One region of the Streptomyces sp. NPDC088116 genome, then DNA from elsewhere that is predicted to be linked to it. Evidence: predicted binding sites of a transcription regulator. Region 1 holds the regulator's gene; the other holds the start of a gene.
What was found. The regulator HspR, encoded in region 1, represses chaperone genes until heat shock. The targets are predictions, from matches to a motif close to TTGAGNNNNNNNNNCTCAA.
Positions count from the first base shown of each region.

Region 2: a site for HspR is predicted at 2,061-2,079, ahead of lon (endopeptidase La). Genes of this name have one in related genera too.

Region 1 covers NZ_JBIUTF010000005.1:621,198-629,100, forward strand. Annotated here, with positions in the region: gene dnaK (molecular chaperone DnaK) at 1-649, shown strand, start outside; gene grpE (nucleotide exchange factor GrpE) at 646-1,299, shown strand; gene dnaJ (molecular chaperone DnaJ) at 1,342-2,535, shown strand; gene ACIOJD_RS23305 (heat shock protein transcriptional repressor HspR) at 2,540-3,010, shown strand; gene ACIOJD_RS23310 (helix-turn-helix transcriptional regulator) at 3,081-4,064, opposite strand; gene ACIOJD_RS23315 ((2Fe-2S)-binding protein) at 4,598-4,918, shown strand; gene ACIOJD_RS23320 (pyridoxamine 5'-phosphate oxidase family protein) at 5,062-5,505, opposite strand; gene clpB (ATP-dependent chaperone ClpB) at 5,666-7,903, shown strand, end outside.
Region 2 covers NZ_JBIUTF010000001.1:529,877-537,779, forward strand. Annotated here, with positions in the region: gene lon (endopeptidase La) at 1-2,038, opposite strand, end outside; gene ACIOJD_RS02315 (spermidine synthase) at 2,412-3,140, shown strand; gene ACIOJD_RS02320 (response regulator transcription factor) at 3,245-3,982, shown strand; gene ACIOJD_RS02325 (ATP-binding protein) at 4,105-5,160, shown strand; gene ACIOJD_RS02330 (multifunctional oxoglutarate decarboxylase/oxoglutarate dehydrogenase thiamine pyrophosphate-binding subunit/dihydrolipoyllysine-residue succinyltransferase subunit) at 5,430-7,903, shown strand, end outside.

The DNA of each region.
Region 1 (7,903 bases):
CAACCAGCCGTCCGTGCAGATCCAGGTCTACCAGGGCGAGCGCGAGATCGCCGCGTACAACAAGAAGCTCGGAATGTTCGAGCTGACCGGTCTGCCGCCCGCGCCGCGCGGTGTGCCGCAGATCGAGGTCGCCTTCGACATCGACGCCAACGGCATCATGCACGTGGCCGCGAAGGACCTCGGCACCGGCAAGGAGCAGAAGATGACCGTCACCGGTGGCTCCTCGCTGCCGAAGGACGAGGTCAACCGGATGCGCGAAGAGGCCGAGCAGTACGCGGACGAGGACCACCGCCGCCGCGAGGCCGCCGAGACGCGCAACCAGGCCGAACAGCTCGTCTACCAGACGGAGAAGTTCCTCAAGGACAACGAGGACAAGGTCCCCGGCGATGTCAAGACCGAGGTCGAGACGTCCATCGGCGAGCTGAAGGAGAAGCTCAAGGGCGAGGACACCGCCGAGATCCGGACGGCCACCGAGAAGGTCGCGGCCGTCTCGCAGAAGCTCGGCCAGGCGATGTACGCCGACGCCCAGGCCGCCGGCGGTGCCGAGGGCGCGGGCGAGGCCCCGGGTGCCGGCAAGGCCGCCGAGGACGATGTCGTCGACGCCGAGATCGTCGACGACGAGAAGCCGAAGAAGGACGGTGCCGCGTGACCGAGGAGACCCCGGGCTTCGAGGAGAAGCCCGACGTCCCCTCCGGCGCGACCCCCGAAGAGACCGCGCCGAAGGCCGCCGAGCCGGACTCCGTACCGGAGCCGGGCCCGGCGGCCCCGGGCGGGGACGTCCAGGATGTAGCCCTGCAGGCCCAGTTGGACCAGGTCCGTACGGCGCTCGGTGAGCGCACGGCAGACCTCCAGCGGCTCCAGGCCGAGTACCAGAACTACCGCCGTCGGGTGGAGCGGGACCGGGTCACGGTCAAGGAGATCGCTGTCGCGAACCTGCTGACCGAGCTTCTGCCCGTGCTCGACGACATCGGCCGGGCGCGGGACCACGAGGAGTTGGTGGGCGGCTTCAAGTCGGTCGCCGAGTCCCTGGAGGCGGTCACCGCGAAGCTGGGGCTCCAGCAGTTCGGTACGGAGGGCGAGCCCTTCGACCCGACGGTCCACGAGGCCCTGATGCACTCGTACGCGCCGGACGTCACGGAGACGACGTGCGTCGCGATCCTCCAGCCTGGGTACCGGTTCGGCGAGCGGACGATCAGGCCCGCCCGGGTCGCGGTGGCCGAGCCCCAGCCAGGGGCCCAGCCCAAATCCGCCGATGAGCAGGCGGGCGACGAGGAGAGCGGTGGCCCGGACGGGGGCTGACGCGGTGCCAGGCAATGAAGGCGGAGAGGAGGGACGTCGGGAATGAGCACCAAGGACTTCGTGGAGAAGGACTACTACAAGGTTCTCGGCGTCCCCAAGGACGCCACCGAGGCCGAGATCAAGAAGGCGTACCGCAAGCTCGCCCGCGAGTTCCACCCGGACGCCAACACGGGTGACGCCAAGGCCGAGGAGCGCTTCAAGGAGGTCTCCGAGGCGAATGACATCCTCGGTGACCCCAAGCGGCGCAAGGAGTACGACGACGCCCGCGCGCTCTTCGGCAACGGCGGGTTCCGTCCGGGACCCGGCGCCGGCGGCGGCAACGGCTCGTTCAACTTCGACCTGGGCGACCTCTTCGGCGGCGGCCAGGGCGGTCCGCAGACGGGCCCCGCGGGCGCCGGTGGCTTCGGTGGCGGACTCGGGGACGTCTTCGGCGGGCTGTTCAACCGGGGTGGCCCGGGGACCCGCACACAGCCGCGCCGTGGTCAGGACATCGAGTCCGAGGTGACGCTCAGCTTCACCGAGGCCGTCGACGGGGCCACGGTCCCGCTGCGGATGTCCAGCCAGGCGCCCTGCAAGGCCTGTTCCGGTACGGGCGACAAGAACGGCACCCCGCGGGTCTGCCCGACCTGCGTGGGCACCGGTCAGGTGTCGCGCGGCACCGGCGGTGGCTTCTCGCTCACCGACCCGTGTGTCGACTGCAAGGGGCGTGGGCTGATCGCCCAGGACCCCTGCGAGGTGTGCAAGGGCAGCGGGCGTGCCAGGTCCTCACGGACCATGCAGGTCCGTATCCCGGCGGGCGTCAGCGACGGCCAGCGGATCCGGCTGCGCGGCAAGGGCGCTCCGGGCGAGCGAGGCGGCCCCGGCGGGGACCTGTACGTGGTCGTCCACGTCGACGCCCATCCGGTCTTCGGCCGCAGGGACGACAACCTCACGGTCACCGTGCCCGTCACCTTCTCGGAGGCGGCGCTCGGCGGCGAGGTGAAGGTGCCGACCCTCGGCGGACCGCCGGTCACGCTGAAACTGCCCCCGGGGACTCCCAACGGCCGTACGATGCGCGCCCGGGGCAAGGGCGCCGTGCGTAAGGACGGCACTCGCGGCGACCTGCTGGTCACCGTCGAGGTCGTCGTTCCCAAGGACCTCGGCGCGGAGGCACGTGACGCGCTGGAGGCCTACCGGAAGGCGACCGCGGACCAGGACCCGCGGGCAGAGCTGTTCCAGGCGGCGAAGGGAGCATGACGCGATGGACAGGGACGGGCGTCGTCGGCAGTCCGCATCGTTCAGCAGGGCGTATCAGCTGACCGAGGAAACGCCGGTGTACGTCATCTCGGTGGCGGCCCAGCTCTCCGGGCTGCACCCGCAGACCCTCAGGCAGTACGACCGTCTCGGCCTGGTCTCCCCGGACCGTACGGCGGGCCGGGGCCGCCGCTACTCGGCCCGTGACATCGAACTGCTCCGTCAGGTACAGCAGTTGTCGCAGGACGAGGGCATCAACCTGGCCGGCATCAAGCGCATCATCGAGCTGGAGAACCAGGTCGCGGCGCTCCAGTCCCGGATCGCCGAGCTGTCGTCGGCGGTCGACGGCGCGGCGGCGGCGATGCGGCAGCGCGAGGCGCAGGTGCATGCCTCGTACCGCCGGGACCTGGTGCCGTATCAGGATGTGCAGCAGACGAGCGCGTTGGTGGTGTGGCGGCCGAAGCGGCCGGCGGACTGACCGGCGCCGTGAAGTGTGCCCAGGACCTGGCGAGGGCCTGATGAGGTCCGGGCGTCGCCGGGGAGTGTGTTCAGCGGCCCGGCACCGTCTGTGAAGGACCCCCACCCGGCGGACCCGCCGGGTGGGGGTCCTTTTCGTACTCCCCCGCCGCCCCCACTGTTCCCGCCGCCCCCGCCGTCCCCATGGTCATGGTCCCTTCGGTGCCGCCCTGGCCCTGTTCCAGGACTCCCGACCGGGCGATGAGATAGCCGAGCTGGGCGCGGCTGCCGCTGCCGAGGGTGGCGGCCAGTTTGGCGATGTGCGCGCGGCAGGTCCGTACGTTCATCCCCAGGCGCCGGGCGATGGCCTCGTCCACGTACCCCTCGACGAGAAGCCGCGCGATGGAGCGCTGGACGCCCGTGATGCCGTCGGGGGTGGGCGCGTACCGGACCTGCTGGGTGAGGGGGGTGGCGCGGCGCCAGAGCTGCTCGAAGACCTGGGCCAGGTAGTCGACCAGACCCGGGTGGCGCAGTTCCAGGGCGACCTGGCGGTCGGAACGGGCGGGTATGTACGCGACGGTGCGGTCGAAGATGATCAGCCGCTCGATGAGTTCTTCCAACGTCCGGATCTCGACCTTGCCCTCGGCGAGCCGTTCCGCGTAGGCGAGTGTGCCCTGGCTGTGCCGGACGGTGTGCTGATACAGCGTGCGGAGGCTGACACCGCGGTCCACCACGGACCGGCCGCGCTCCAGCGCCTGGGCGAGCACATGCGCGCTGCGACCGCCGCCCGGCTGCACGGTGAGCACTTCGGTGCGGCACTCGGCGGTGGAGAGGTCGAGCGCCGCGTTGATCCGGCTGACGCCCTCCAGCACGGTGATGGCGTGGGTGGTGGGCGGGTCCTGAGCGCTGATGGTCATGAACGGCTCGAAAGAGTCGGTCAGTTCGACGGCGAAGTGCCGCCGCTGCTGGATCTCGCGTTCGATGGGGTGGAGCCGCTGGGCGAGGGCCGCGGAGGGTGGAACAGGGCGAAGCCAGTCCGGATCGTCGGGATCGGGGTGCAGGAGGGGGAATTCCATCAGGCACGGTGCCGCCGCGGCTTCGCTTCGGGCGAGGCGTCCGGAGCGCAACGCGCTGGCGTAAAGCCGTCTGCCGTCATCACACAGATCAGTGACGGCATGGGGATGTGTCGGTTTTGAGTTGTTTGCGGGCAAAGCTCCACCCCCCAGGGTCCTGAACATGCAGGAACATGATGCCTCGTCCCGGTGGTGTTGACGTGTCCGGGTGAGACATCGTCTAGATGGCGGGGGAGAGGAATCCATCAAGTGAGGACGAAGCCGACTATGTACAAGAGAATGCTTCGCGCGGTGGTTGCCACTGCTTTCTCTGCGGCTCTGGCCTATGGTGCGCTGGTTGTCGGGGGGGACATCGGCTGGAGCACCAAGCCTGTCGCATCTGCCGCTGAGGGTACGGGCGGTGACATCGGCTGGAGCGATTCGGCCCGTGGATCCGCTGCTCAGGGTGGGACGCCGGGTGACATTGGCTGGATCGTGTCCCCGAAGAACGCCCCAAAGGACATCGGCTGGCACACCTCGCCGGCCGGCGCCGGCGCATGACCGTGCCGCCGGACGATCGGGTCTTCCGGCGCGAGATGGCCACGGCCTACCGGTCCGGGTGGCATTTCATCGACATCGTCACGGCTATTCCTCACCGTGGTGATTCGTTGATGGTCACTCTGTTCGGAGAGCCCGTCGTCGTTGTGCGCGAGGAGGACGACGACGTCCGCGCCTACCGCTGCCTCCGCAGGCCGCGGGGGGCCCCGCAGCCGGTACGGTGCACGATCCGATACGACATGATCTTCGTCAACCTCGACCAGCGCGACCACCAGCTGGTCGGCTCGAATACCACCATCGCCACCCCCCGCAGTGCCTGAGCGATTCCCCCGTCGTTGTAAATCGCTCGGGCACTTCCCCCACACAACGGCGCCATCGTGGACCTGAAACACGATGGCGCCGTTGTGCTGTCCGCGTACGGTTCGCGTGCGCGGGTCCGTGAGCCCGTCGCGTCCGTGGGCCGTCAGCCGCGGCCCAGCGTCCGGTTCACCTCGATCTCGATGACGACGCGGTCCGGGTTGGGCGTGGGAGTGCGCTCGTACCTCTCCGCGTAACGGCTCTCCGCGTCCGCCACCGCCTCCGGCTCCGTACGGACCGTGGCGCGTCCCTCCAGCGTCGACCAGCGGCGGCCCTGGACCTGGCACACCGCGACACGCGCGCCGCCGCCTCCGCCCGCCCGCGCGCCCTCCTCCGCGCCGGTCCCCGCGCTCGCCGCCAGGATGTTGGCCACCTTCCGGCTGTTCTTGTTGGCGATGACGCGCGCCACCCCGGCCACCGGGTCGTACGTCACGCCCACCGGGGTCACGTGCGGGCTGCCGTCCGGGCGTGTGGTGGTCAGCGTGCACACATGCCTTTCGCGCCAGAACGCGAGAAAATCGGGGCTGGGGCTACGTACTCCATGGGTCATGCCGAAAGCGTAGAACGCGCCGGATCCGCGGACCCCGGACTCCCGCTTTCAGGTTGAGTGGAATAGGCTCAACTTTACGTATGTTGTATGTGGCAGATGTGGGACGGGCGCGGGCGTGTGCGCGCACGGTACGAGGCGTGGTACGAGGAGGAGAGGGCACGTGGACGCAGAGCTGACCAACAAGAGCCGGGACGCGATCAACGCCGCCACCAGCAGGGCGGTGGCGGCCGGACATCCCGATCTGACCCCCGCGCACCTGCTGCTCGCGTTGCTCGAAGGCCAGGACAACGAGAACGTCACCGACCTGCTGGCGGCCGTCGAGGCGGACCAGGCCGCGGTACGGTCGGGCGCGGAGCGGCTGCTGGCCGCCGAGCCCAGCGTGACCGGGTCCACCGTCGCGCCCCCGCAGGCCGACCGTGAGCTGCTCGCCGTCATCGCCGACGCGGCCCGGCGGGCCAAGGAGCTGGGGGACGACTACCTCTCCACCGAGCATCTGCTCATCGGCATCGCGGCCGAGGGCGGCCAGGCGGGCGAGGTGCTGGATCAGCGGGGGGCCGGCGCCAAGAGGCTGCTGGACGCGTTCGAGAAGTCAAGGGGAGGGCGCCGGGTGACCACACCCGACCCGGAGGGCCAGTACAAGGCCCTGGAGAAGTTCGGCACCGATTTCACCGCCGCGGCCCGTGAGGGCAAGCTCGACCCGGTCATCGGCCGGGACCAGGAGATCCGGCGCGTGGTGCAGGTGCTGTCGCGCCGTACGAAGAACAACCCGGTGCTGATCGGCGAGCCCGGTGTCGGCAAGACCGCCGTGGTCGAGGGCCTCGCGCAGCGCATCGTCAAGGGCGACGTGCCGGAGTCGCTCAAGAACAAGCGGCTGGTTTCGCTGGACCTGGGCGCGATGGTCGCGGGCGCCAAGTACCGTGGCGAGTTCGAGGAACGCCTCAAGACCGTCCTCTCCGAGATCAAGGAGAGCGACGGACAGATCATCACCTTCATCGACGAGCTGCACACCGTCGTGGGCGCGGGCGCCGGCGGCGACTCCGCCATGGACGCCGGCAACATGCTCAAGCCGATGCTGGCCCGCGGCGAGCTGCGGATGGTCGGCGCGACCACGCTGGACGAGTACCGCGAGCGGATCGAGAAGGACGCGGCGCTGGAGCGGCGTTTCCAGCAGGTGCTGGTCGCCGAGCCGACCGTCGAGGACACGATCGCGATCCTGCGCGGGCTCAAGGGCCGCTACGAGGCCCACCACAAGGTGCAGATCGCGGACGCGGCCCTGGTCGCCGCCGCCGCGCTCTCCGACCGCTACATCACCTCACGCTTCCTCCCCGACAAGGCCATCGACCTGGTCGACGAGGCCGCGTCCCGCCTCCGTATGGAGATCGACTCCTCGCCGGTCGAGATCGACGAACTCCAGCGCTCGGTCGACCGCCTCCGTATGGAGGAACTCGCGCTGAAGAACGAGTCCGACCCCGCCTCCAAGCAGCGGCTGGAGAAACTGCGCCGCGACCTCGCCGACCGCGAGGAGGAGCTGCGCGGGCTCAACGCCCGCTGGGAGAAGGAGAAGCAGGGCCTCAACCGCGTCGGTGAGCTGAAGGAACGCCTGGACAACCTGCGCGGCCAGGCCGAGCGTGCCCAGCGCGACGGCGACTTCGACACCGCCTCCAAGCTGCTGTACGGGGAGATCCCCGGCCTGGAGCGGGAGCTGGAGGAGGCCGCGGCGGCCGAGGAGGAGGCCGCCAAGGACACGATGGTCAAGGAGGAGGTCGGCCCGGACGACATCGCCGACGTGGTCGGCTCCTGGACCGGCATCCCGGCCGGGCGGCTGCTGGAGGGCGAGACCCAGAAGCTGCTGCGGATGGAGCAGGAGCTGGGCAAGCGGCTGATCGGCCAGGGCGAGGCGGTACGGGCCGTGTCCGACGCGGTACGCCGCAGCCGCGCGGGCATCGCCGACCCCGACCGCCCCACCGGCTCCTTCCTCTTCCTCGGCCCGACGGGCGTCGGCAAGACGGAACTGGCCAAGGCCCTCGCGGACTTCCTGTTCGACGACGAGCGGGCCATGATCCGCATCGACATGAGCGAGTACGGCGAGAAGCACTCGGTCGCGAGGCTCGTCGGCGCCCCGCCCGGCTATGTCGGCTACGAGGAGGGCGGCCAGCTCACCGAGGCGGTCCGCAGGCGGCCGTACTCCGTCGTCCTCCTGGACGAGGTCGAGAAGGCCCACCCCGAGGTCTTCGACATCCTGCTCCAGGTCCTGGACGACGGCCGGCTCACCGACGGCCAGGGGCGGACGGTGGACTTCCGCAACACCATCCTGGTCCTGACGTCCAACCTGGGCAGCCAGTACCTGGCCGAGCCGCTGACCAGCGACGAACAGAAGAAGCAGCAGGTCCTGGAGGTC
Region 2 (7,903 bases), on a different contig from region 1:
GCAGCTCCGCCTCGGCGCCCCGCGAGCGGAGGAAGGAGAGCGCGATCTGCGCCGACTCCTTCATCACGTCGCCGAGTTGACCGGTCAGGGTCAGGCCGGAGCCGCCCGTCTCCGGGTCGGCCAGCGACGCCTCGACGAAGAGGACGTCTCCGCCCGCGCCCGTGACCGCGAGGCCCGTGGCCACGCCCGGGACCGCCGTGCGGCGCTCGGACGGGTCCTGGGCGGACTCGGGCACGTGGTGCGGACGGCCGATCAGCCCTCGCAGGTGCTCGGCGCCGAGCGTGAACGGCAGCTCCCGCTCGCCCAGTTCGTGCTCGGCCGCGACCTTGCGGAGCAGCCGGGCGATGGACCGTTCCAGGTTCCGTACGCCCGCCTCGCGGGTGTATTCGCCGGCCAGCCTGCGCAGCGCGTCGTCCTCCAGGGTGACCTCGCCGGACTCCAGGCCCGCGCGCTCCAGCTGCCTGGGCAGCAGGTGGTCCCTGGCGATGACGACCTTCTCGTCCTCCGTGTAACCGTCGAGCGTGACCAGCTCCATACGGTCGAGCAGCGCCTCCGGGATGGCCTCCAGGACGTTCGCCGTGGCGAGGAACACCACGTCGGAGAGGTCCAGTTCGACTTCCAGGTAGTGGTCGCGGAAGGTGTGGTTCTGCGCCGGGTCGAGGACTTCGAGCAGCGCCGCGGCCGGGTCGCCGCGGAAGTCGGAGCCGACCTTGTCTATCTCGTCCAGCAGGACGACCGGGTTCATCGAACCGGCCTCCTTGATCGCCCGGACGATACGGCCCGGCAGGGCGCCGACGTACGTACGCCGGTGGCCGCGGATCTCCGCCTCGTCCCGTACGCCACCGAGCGCGACGCGGACGAACTTCCGTCCCATGGAGTGCGCGACGGACTCGCCGAGCGAGGTCTTGCCGACGCCGGGCGGGCCGACCAGGGCCAGCACGGCGCCGCCGCGACGGCCGCCGACGACGCCCAGGCCGCGGTCCGCGCGGCGCTTGCGCACGGCCAGGTACTCGGTGATGCGCTCCTTCACGTCCTCCAGTCCGGCGTGCTCGGCGTCGAGGACGGACCGGGCGCCCCGGATGTCGTACTCGTCCTCGGTCCGCTCGTTCCACGGCAGTTCGAGGACGGTGTCCAGCCAGGTGCGGATCCAGGAGCCCTCCGGGCTCTGGTCGGACGAGCGCTCCAGCTTGTCGACCTCCTTGAGCGCGGCTTCCCGCACCTTCCCGGGGAGGTCGGCGGCCTCGACGCGCGTCCGGTAGTCGTCGGACTCGTCCTCGCCGTCCTCGCCGTTGATCTCGCGCAGCTCCTTGCGTACGGCGTCGAGCTGGCGCCGGAGCAGGAATTCGCGCTGCTGCTTGTCGACGCCCTCCTGGACGTCCTTGGCGATGGACTCGGCGACATCCTGCTCGGCGAGGTGTTCGCGCAGCTGGTCGGTGGCGAGCTTCAGCCGGGCCACCGGGTCGGCGGTCTCCAGCAGCTCCACCTTCTGAGGGAGGGAGAGGAACGGTGAGTAGCCGGAATTGTCGGCGAGCGCGGACACGTCGTCGATCTGCTGCACCCGGTCGACCACCTGCCAGGCGCCGCGCTTCTTGAGCCAGTCGGTGGCGAGCGCCTTGTACTCCTTGACCAGCTCGGTCACCGAGCCGGGCAGCGGATCGGGAGTGATCTCCTCGATGGCGAGGCCCTCGATCCAGAGAGCCGCGCCGGGCCCGCTCGTACCGGCGCCGACCCGCACCCGGCCCCGGCCGCGGATGAGCGCGCCGGGGTCGCCGTCGGAGAGCCGGCCGACCTGCTCGACGGTGCCCAGCACGCCGGTGCCCGCATAGGTTCCGTCGATACGCGGCACCAGCAGCACCTGCGGCTTGCCCGCTCCCTTGCCAGTGCCGCCGTCGCCGACGCGGGCAGCCGCCTGCGCGGCCTCCACGGCGGCGCGGACCTCGCTGTCGGACAGGTCCAGCGGCACCACCATGCCGGGCAGGACGACCTCGTCGTCGAGCGGCAGCACGGGAAGCGTGAGCGGTGTGGAAGTGGCAGCCATGATCTCCCCTTCGGCAGTCAAGTTGAGCTATACCGACTCAATGCTTGTGAGTCCGAAGATGTTCCCCCGGTCGCGTTCGCTCTGAGCGATCACATCCGGGGAGGTCCCGCGCCCCTCCGCCTCGCGCGCGGGGGCCCTCGGCGGGCGACGGCGATCACCTCAGGAGGACCGGACAGCGGCACGGTCCACCGCCCTACCGGCACAGGGTCACCGGCGAGCATCACCGAGCATGTGAAGTCCGACACATCGCTCAACCATGACGACCTCGAAGGCGTCCGGCCCTCCACCGTCACGGCCGAAACGAATTGTCCCCATCCGCCCCGCCCCGACAGGATGTCCGCGACAGCAGCCGCCGACCGAGGAGGTCCCACCCGTGCACGCACCCGCACCCACACCCGCGCCCGGCCCCGACGCGGACAGGGGGCCCGTCACACTGGACCGTCGTAACGGACCGTACGGCGAAATCGTCCTGCGGCAGCACGGCGAACGGCTGGAAATCATCGCCAACGGTTGCTTCCTGATGGACACGTCCGACGGCCGCTCGGAGCGTCTGCTCATCGACGCGGCACTGGCCGCGCTCCCCCCGGAGCGCACCACCGGGCACCCCGGACAGCGCCCGTCCGTCCTCGTCGGCGGCCTGGGCGTGGGCTTCTCGCTCGCGCATGCCGCCGCCGATCCGCGCTGGGGCCGGATCGTTGTCATAGAGCGGGAACAGGCCGTCATCGACTGGCATCACGACGGGCCGCTCGCCCGGATCTCGGGCGACGCGCTCGCCGATCCGCGCACCGAGATCGTCCACGCCGACCTCGTGACGTATGTACGAACGGCCACGGACAGTTACGACGCGCTCTGCCTCGACATCGACAACGGACCCGGCTGGACGGTCACCGAAGGCAACGGAAATCTGTACGCGCCGGAGGGTCTCGCCGCGTGCCGAGAGCGACTGAAACCAGGCGGTGTCCTGGCCGTTTGGTCGGCCCGGCCATCCACCGCATTTGGTGACGCATTGCGGCATGCCGGATTCACCGGAGTAAGGACGGAAGAGATCCGGGTTGCCCGGGGCGTACCCGACGTGGTCCATCTCGCCGTTCGCACTGCGTAGCCGGGAGCCTCTCGCTGCCTCTACGCTGCTCCCGACACACAGATCTGCAAACTTCATGCAGATCGCGGAACAAGGATCGCGGAACGCGTACCAGGGGCGGGGCTATGGAGCAGACACATACCAGCCACAACGGCGTCGCGGCCACACCCGGCGCCCAGCGCCGGGTACTGGTCGTCGAGGACGATGCGACGATCGTCGACGCCATCGCCGCACGGCTGCGGGCCGAGGGCTTTCTCGTACAGACGGCGGTGGACGGCCCGGCGGCCGTCGACGCCGCCGAGGCGTGGCAACCGGACCTGATGGTCCTCGACATCATGCTGCCCGGCTTCGACGGACTGGAGGTGTGCCGCCGTGTGCAGGCGGCACGTCCGGTGCCGGTGCTGATGCTGACGGCCCGGGACGACGAGACGGACATGCTGGTCGGGCTCGGGGTCGGCGCCGACGACTACATGACCAAGCCGTTCTCCATGCGGGAGCTGACGGCCCGCGTGCACGTGCTGCTGCGCCGAGTGGAGCGCGCGGCGCTCGCCGCGGTGACGCCGCGCAGCGGCATCCTGCGGCTGGGCGAGCTGGAGGTCGACCACGCGCAGCGCCGGGTGCGGGTGCGCGGCGACGACGTCCATCTGACGCCCACCGAGTTCGACCTGCTGGTCTGCCTGGCGAACACCCCGCGCGCGGTGCTCTCCCGGGAGCAGCTGCTCGCCGAGGTGTGGGACTGGGCGGACGCCTCGGGCACCCGTACGGTCGACAGCCACATCAAGGCGCTGCGCCGGAAGATCGGCGCCGAGCGGATCCGTACGGTCCATGGCGTCGGCTACGCGCTGGAGACCCCCGCTCCATGACCCGGCCGGGGGGCGGCGACAGCCAGGAAGAAGGACACCGCGGGTACGAGGGCGACCACCGCGGATACGAGGACGACAGGGAGCCCTGGTTCTTCGGGACCGGTGGCTCGGACGGGACCGGGATCCGGCCCTTCTCCATCAAGGCCAAGCTCGGGACCCTGGTCGTCGTCTCCGTCTTCATCACCACCGGCCTGCTGATGGTGGCCGTGCGCACGGAGACGGAGCTGCGCTTCATCACGGTCTTCTCGGTGATCGCCACCCTGCTGATCACCCAGTTCGTCGCCCACGGCCTGACCGCCCCGCTCGACGAGATGAACACCGTCGCCAAGGGCATCTCGCACGGCGACTACACCCGCCGGGTGAGCGGGGCGGACCGCAGGGACGAGCTGGGCGACCTGGCCTCCACGATCAATCGCATGGCCGACGATCTGGAGGCCGTGGACCGGCACCGCAAGGAGCTGGTGGCCAATGTCTCGCACGAACTGCGGACGCCCATCGCGGCGCTGCGCGCCGTCCTGGAGAACGTCGTGGACGGGGTGTCCGCGGCCGACCCCGAGATGATGCTGACGGCCCTGAGACAGACGGAGCGGCTCGGCCGGCTCACCGAGACGCTGCTCGACCTGTCCCGGCTCGACAACGGCGTCGTACCGCTCAAGGCGCGGCGCTTCGAGGTGTGGCCGTATCTGTCGGGTGTGCTCAAGGAGGCCAATCTGGCGTCCTCGCAGCGAGGCGCGGTCTCCGGCTCCGGCAATCACACCCGTACGGATGTCCATCTGCACCTGGATGTCTCACCGCCCGAGCTGACCGCGCACGCGGACGCGGAGCGGCTGCACCAGGTGGTGGCGAATCTCATCGACAACGCGGTCAAGCACAGCCCGCCGCACGGCCGGGTCACCGTCCGCGCGCGGTGCGGCAGCCATCCCGAGTCGCTGCTGCTGGAGATCCAGGACGAGGGCCCCGGGATCCCCGAGCAGGAGCGGCACCGCGTCTTCGAGCGGTTCAACCGGGGTACGGCGCCCTCCCCGCACGGCCCCGGCAGCGACGGCGGTACGGGACTGGGCCTGGCGATCGCGCGCTGGGCGGTCGACCTGCACGGCGGGCGGATCGGCGTGGCCGAATCAACACACGGTTGCCTGATCCGGGTCAGCCTTCCGGGAATCCCGTACGCGCACGGTTGACGTAGAGTTCGAACCGTAAGCGCACGATCTCCGGGTACGGAGTCGGGGAGGGCGGGCATCAAGCCGCGGACCGGGGCGCTGCCGGCGCTTTGTGGGTGCCGGGCACCGCGGAACCCGGCTAATTTCCCGCCATTTCATACGCTGAAACCCGCCGTCAGATGTGACGTGCATGACGATGGCATGCCCGGCCTGCACCTCTCGGCCTCGTAGGCGTAGCCTTGATTCCCGCTGTCCATCACCTTGTGAAGCGGAAGAGGGCGGTTCACGCCGTGTCGTCTCAGTCCCCCAGTAACGCGAGCATCTCGACCGACGAAGACGGGCAGGGGAAGAACCCTGCCGCTGCCTTCGGTGCCAATGAATGGCTCGTCGACGAGATCTACCAGCAGTACCTCCAGGATCCGAATTCGGTCGACCGTGCCTGGTGGGACTTCTTCGCCGACTACAAGCCGGGTACGCCCGGTACGGCGGACAAGCCCGCAGGACCCGCAGCCGCGGGGGCTGCGGTGCCCGCGAGCCCGGCCGCACCCGCCGCACCGGCCCCGGCCGCGCAGGCGAAGCCCGCGGCTCAGGCTCCGGCCGCACCGGTCAAGCCCGCGGCCGCCGCTCCGGCGCCCGCGCAGCCGGCGGCTCCGGCCAAGCCCGCCGCGGCCCCGGCCGCTGCCAAGGCCAAGCCCGCCGCGAACGGTGGCGAGGCCCCCGCGGGCCCGGAGTACGTGACGCTGCGCGGCCCGTCCGCCGCCGTCGCGAAGAACATGCACGCCTCGCTGGAGCTGCCCACGGCCACGTCCGTGCGCGCGGTCCCGGTGAAGCTGCTCTTCGACAACCGCATCGTCATCAACAACCACCTGAAGCGGGCGCGGGGCGGCAAGATCTCCTTCACGCACCTCATCGGGTACGCGATGGTGCAGGCGATCAAGGCCATGCCGTCGATGAACTACTCCTTCGCGGAGAAGGACGGCAAGCCGACGCTCGTCAAGCCCGAGCACATCAACTTCGGCCTCGCCATCGACCTGGTGAAGCCCAACGGTGACCGCCAGCTGGTCGTCGCGGGCATCAAGAAGGCCGAGACGCTCAACTTCTTCGAGTTCTGGCAGGCGTACGAGGACATCGTCCGCCGCGCCCGCAACAACAAGCTGACGATGGACGACTTCACCGGCGTCACCGTCTCGCTGACCAACCCCGGCGGCCTGGGCACCGTCCACTCCGTGCCGCGCCTGATGCCCGGTCAGTCGGTCATCATGGGCGTCGGCTCGATGGACTACCCGGCGGAGTTCCAGGGCACCTCGCAGGACACCCTGAACAAGCTCGGTATCTCGAAGGTCATGACGCTGACCTCGACGTACGACCACCGGGTCATCCAGGGCGCCGCCTCCGGCGAGTTCCTGCGGATCGTGGCGAACCTGCTCCTCGGCGAGAACGACTTCTACGACGAGATCTTCAAGTCGCTGCGCATCCCGTACGAGCCGGTCCGCTGGCTCAAGGACATCGATGCCTCGCACGACGAGGACGTCACGAAGCCCGCGCGGGTCTTCGAGCTGATCCACTCCTACCGGGTCCGGGGCCATGTCATGGCCGACACCGACCCGTTGGAGTACCGCCAGCGCAAGCACCCCGACCTGGACATCACCGAGCACGGGCTCACGCTGTGGGACCTGGAGCGGGAGTTCGCGGTCGGCGGCTTCGCCGGCAAGTCGATGATGAAGCTGCGCGACATCCTGGGCGTGCTGCGCGAGTCGTACTGCCGCACCACCGGCGTCGAGTTCATGCACATCCAGGACCCGAAGCAGCGCAAGTGGCTCCAGGACCGCATCGAGCGTCCGCGCCCCAAGCCGGAGCGCGAGGAGCAGCTGCGGATCCTGCGCCGGCTCAACGCGGCCGAGGCGTTCGAGACGTTCCTGCAGACCAAGTACGTCGGCCAGAAGCGCTTCTCGCTGGAGGGCGGCGAGTCCGTCATCCCGCTGCTCGACGCGGTCATCGACGCCGCCGCCGAGTCGCGGCTGGACGAGGTCGTCATCGGCATGGCCCACCGCGGCCGGCTGAACGTCCTCGCGAACATCGTGGGCAAGTCGTACGCGCAGATCTTCCGGGAGTTCGAGGGCAACCTCGACCCGAAGTCGATGCACGGCTCCGGCGACGTGAAGTACCACCTGGGCGCCGAGGGCACCTTCACCGGTCTGGACGGCGAGCAGATCAAGGTCTCGCTGGCCGCGAACCCCTCGCACCTGGAGGCGGTCGACCCGATCCTGGAAGGCGTCGTCCGCGCCAAGCAGGACATCATCAACAAGGGCGGCACGGACTTCACGGTCCTGCCCCTCGCGCTCCACGGTGACGCGGCCTTCGCCGGCCAGGGTGTCGTCGCCGAGACGCTCAACATGTCGCAGCTGCGCGGCTACCGCACCGGCGGCACGGTCCACATCGTGATCAACAACCAGGTCGGCTTCACCGCCGCCCCGGAGTCGTCGCGTTCCTCCATGTACGCGACCGATGTGGCCCGCATGATCGAGGCGCCGATCATCCATGTGAACGGTGACGACCCGGAGGCCGTGGTCCGTGTCGCGCGGCTCGCCTTCGAGTTCCGCCAGACGTTCAACAAGGACGTCGTGATCGACCTCATCTGCTACCGCCGCCGCGGTCACAACGAGGGCGACAACCCGCAGTTCACCAACCCGCAGATGTACACGCTGATCGACAAGAAGCGCTCGGTGCGCAAGCTCTACACCGAGTCGCTCATCGGTCGCGGCGA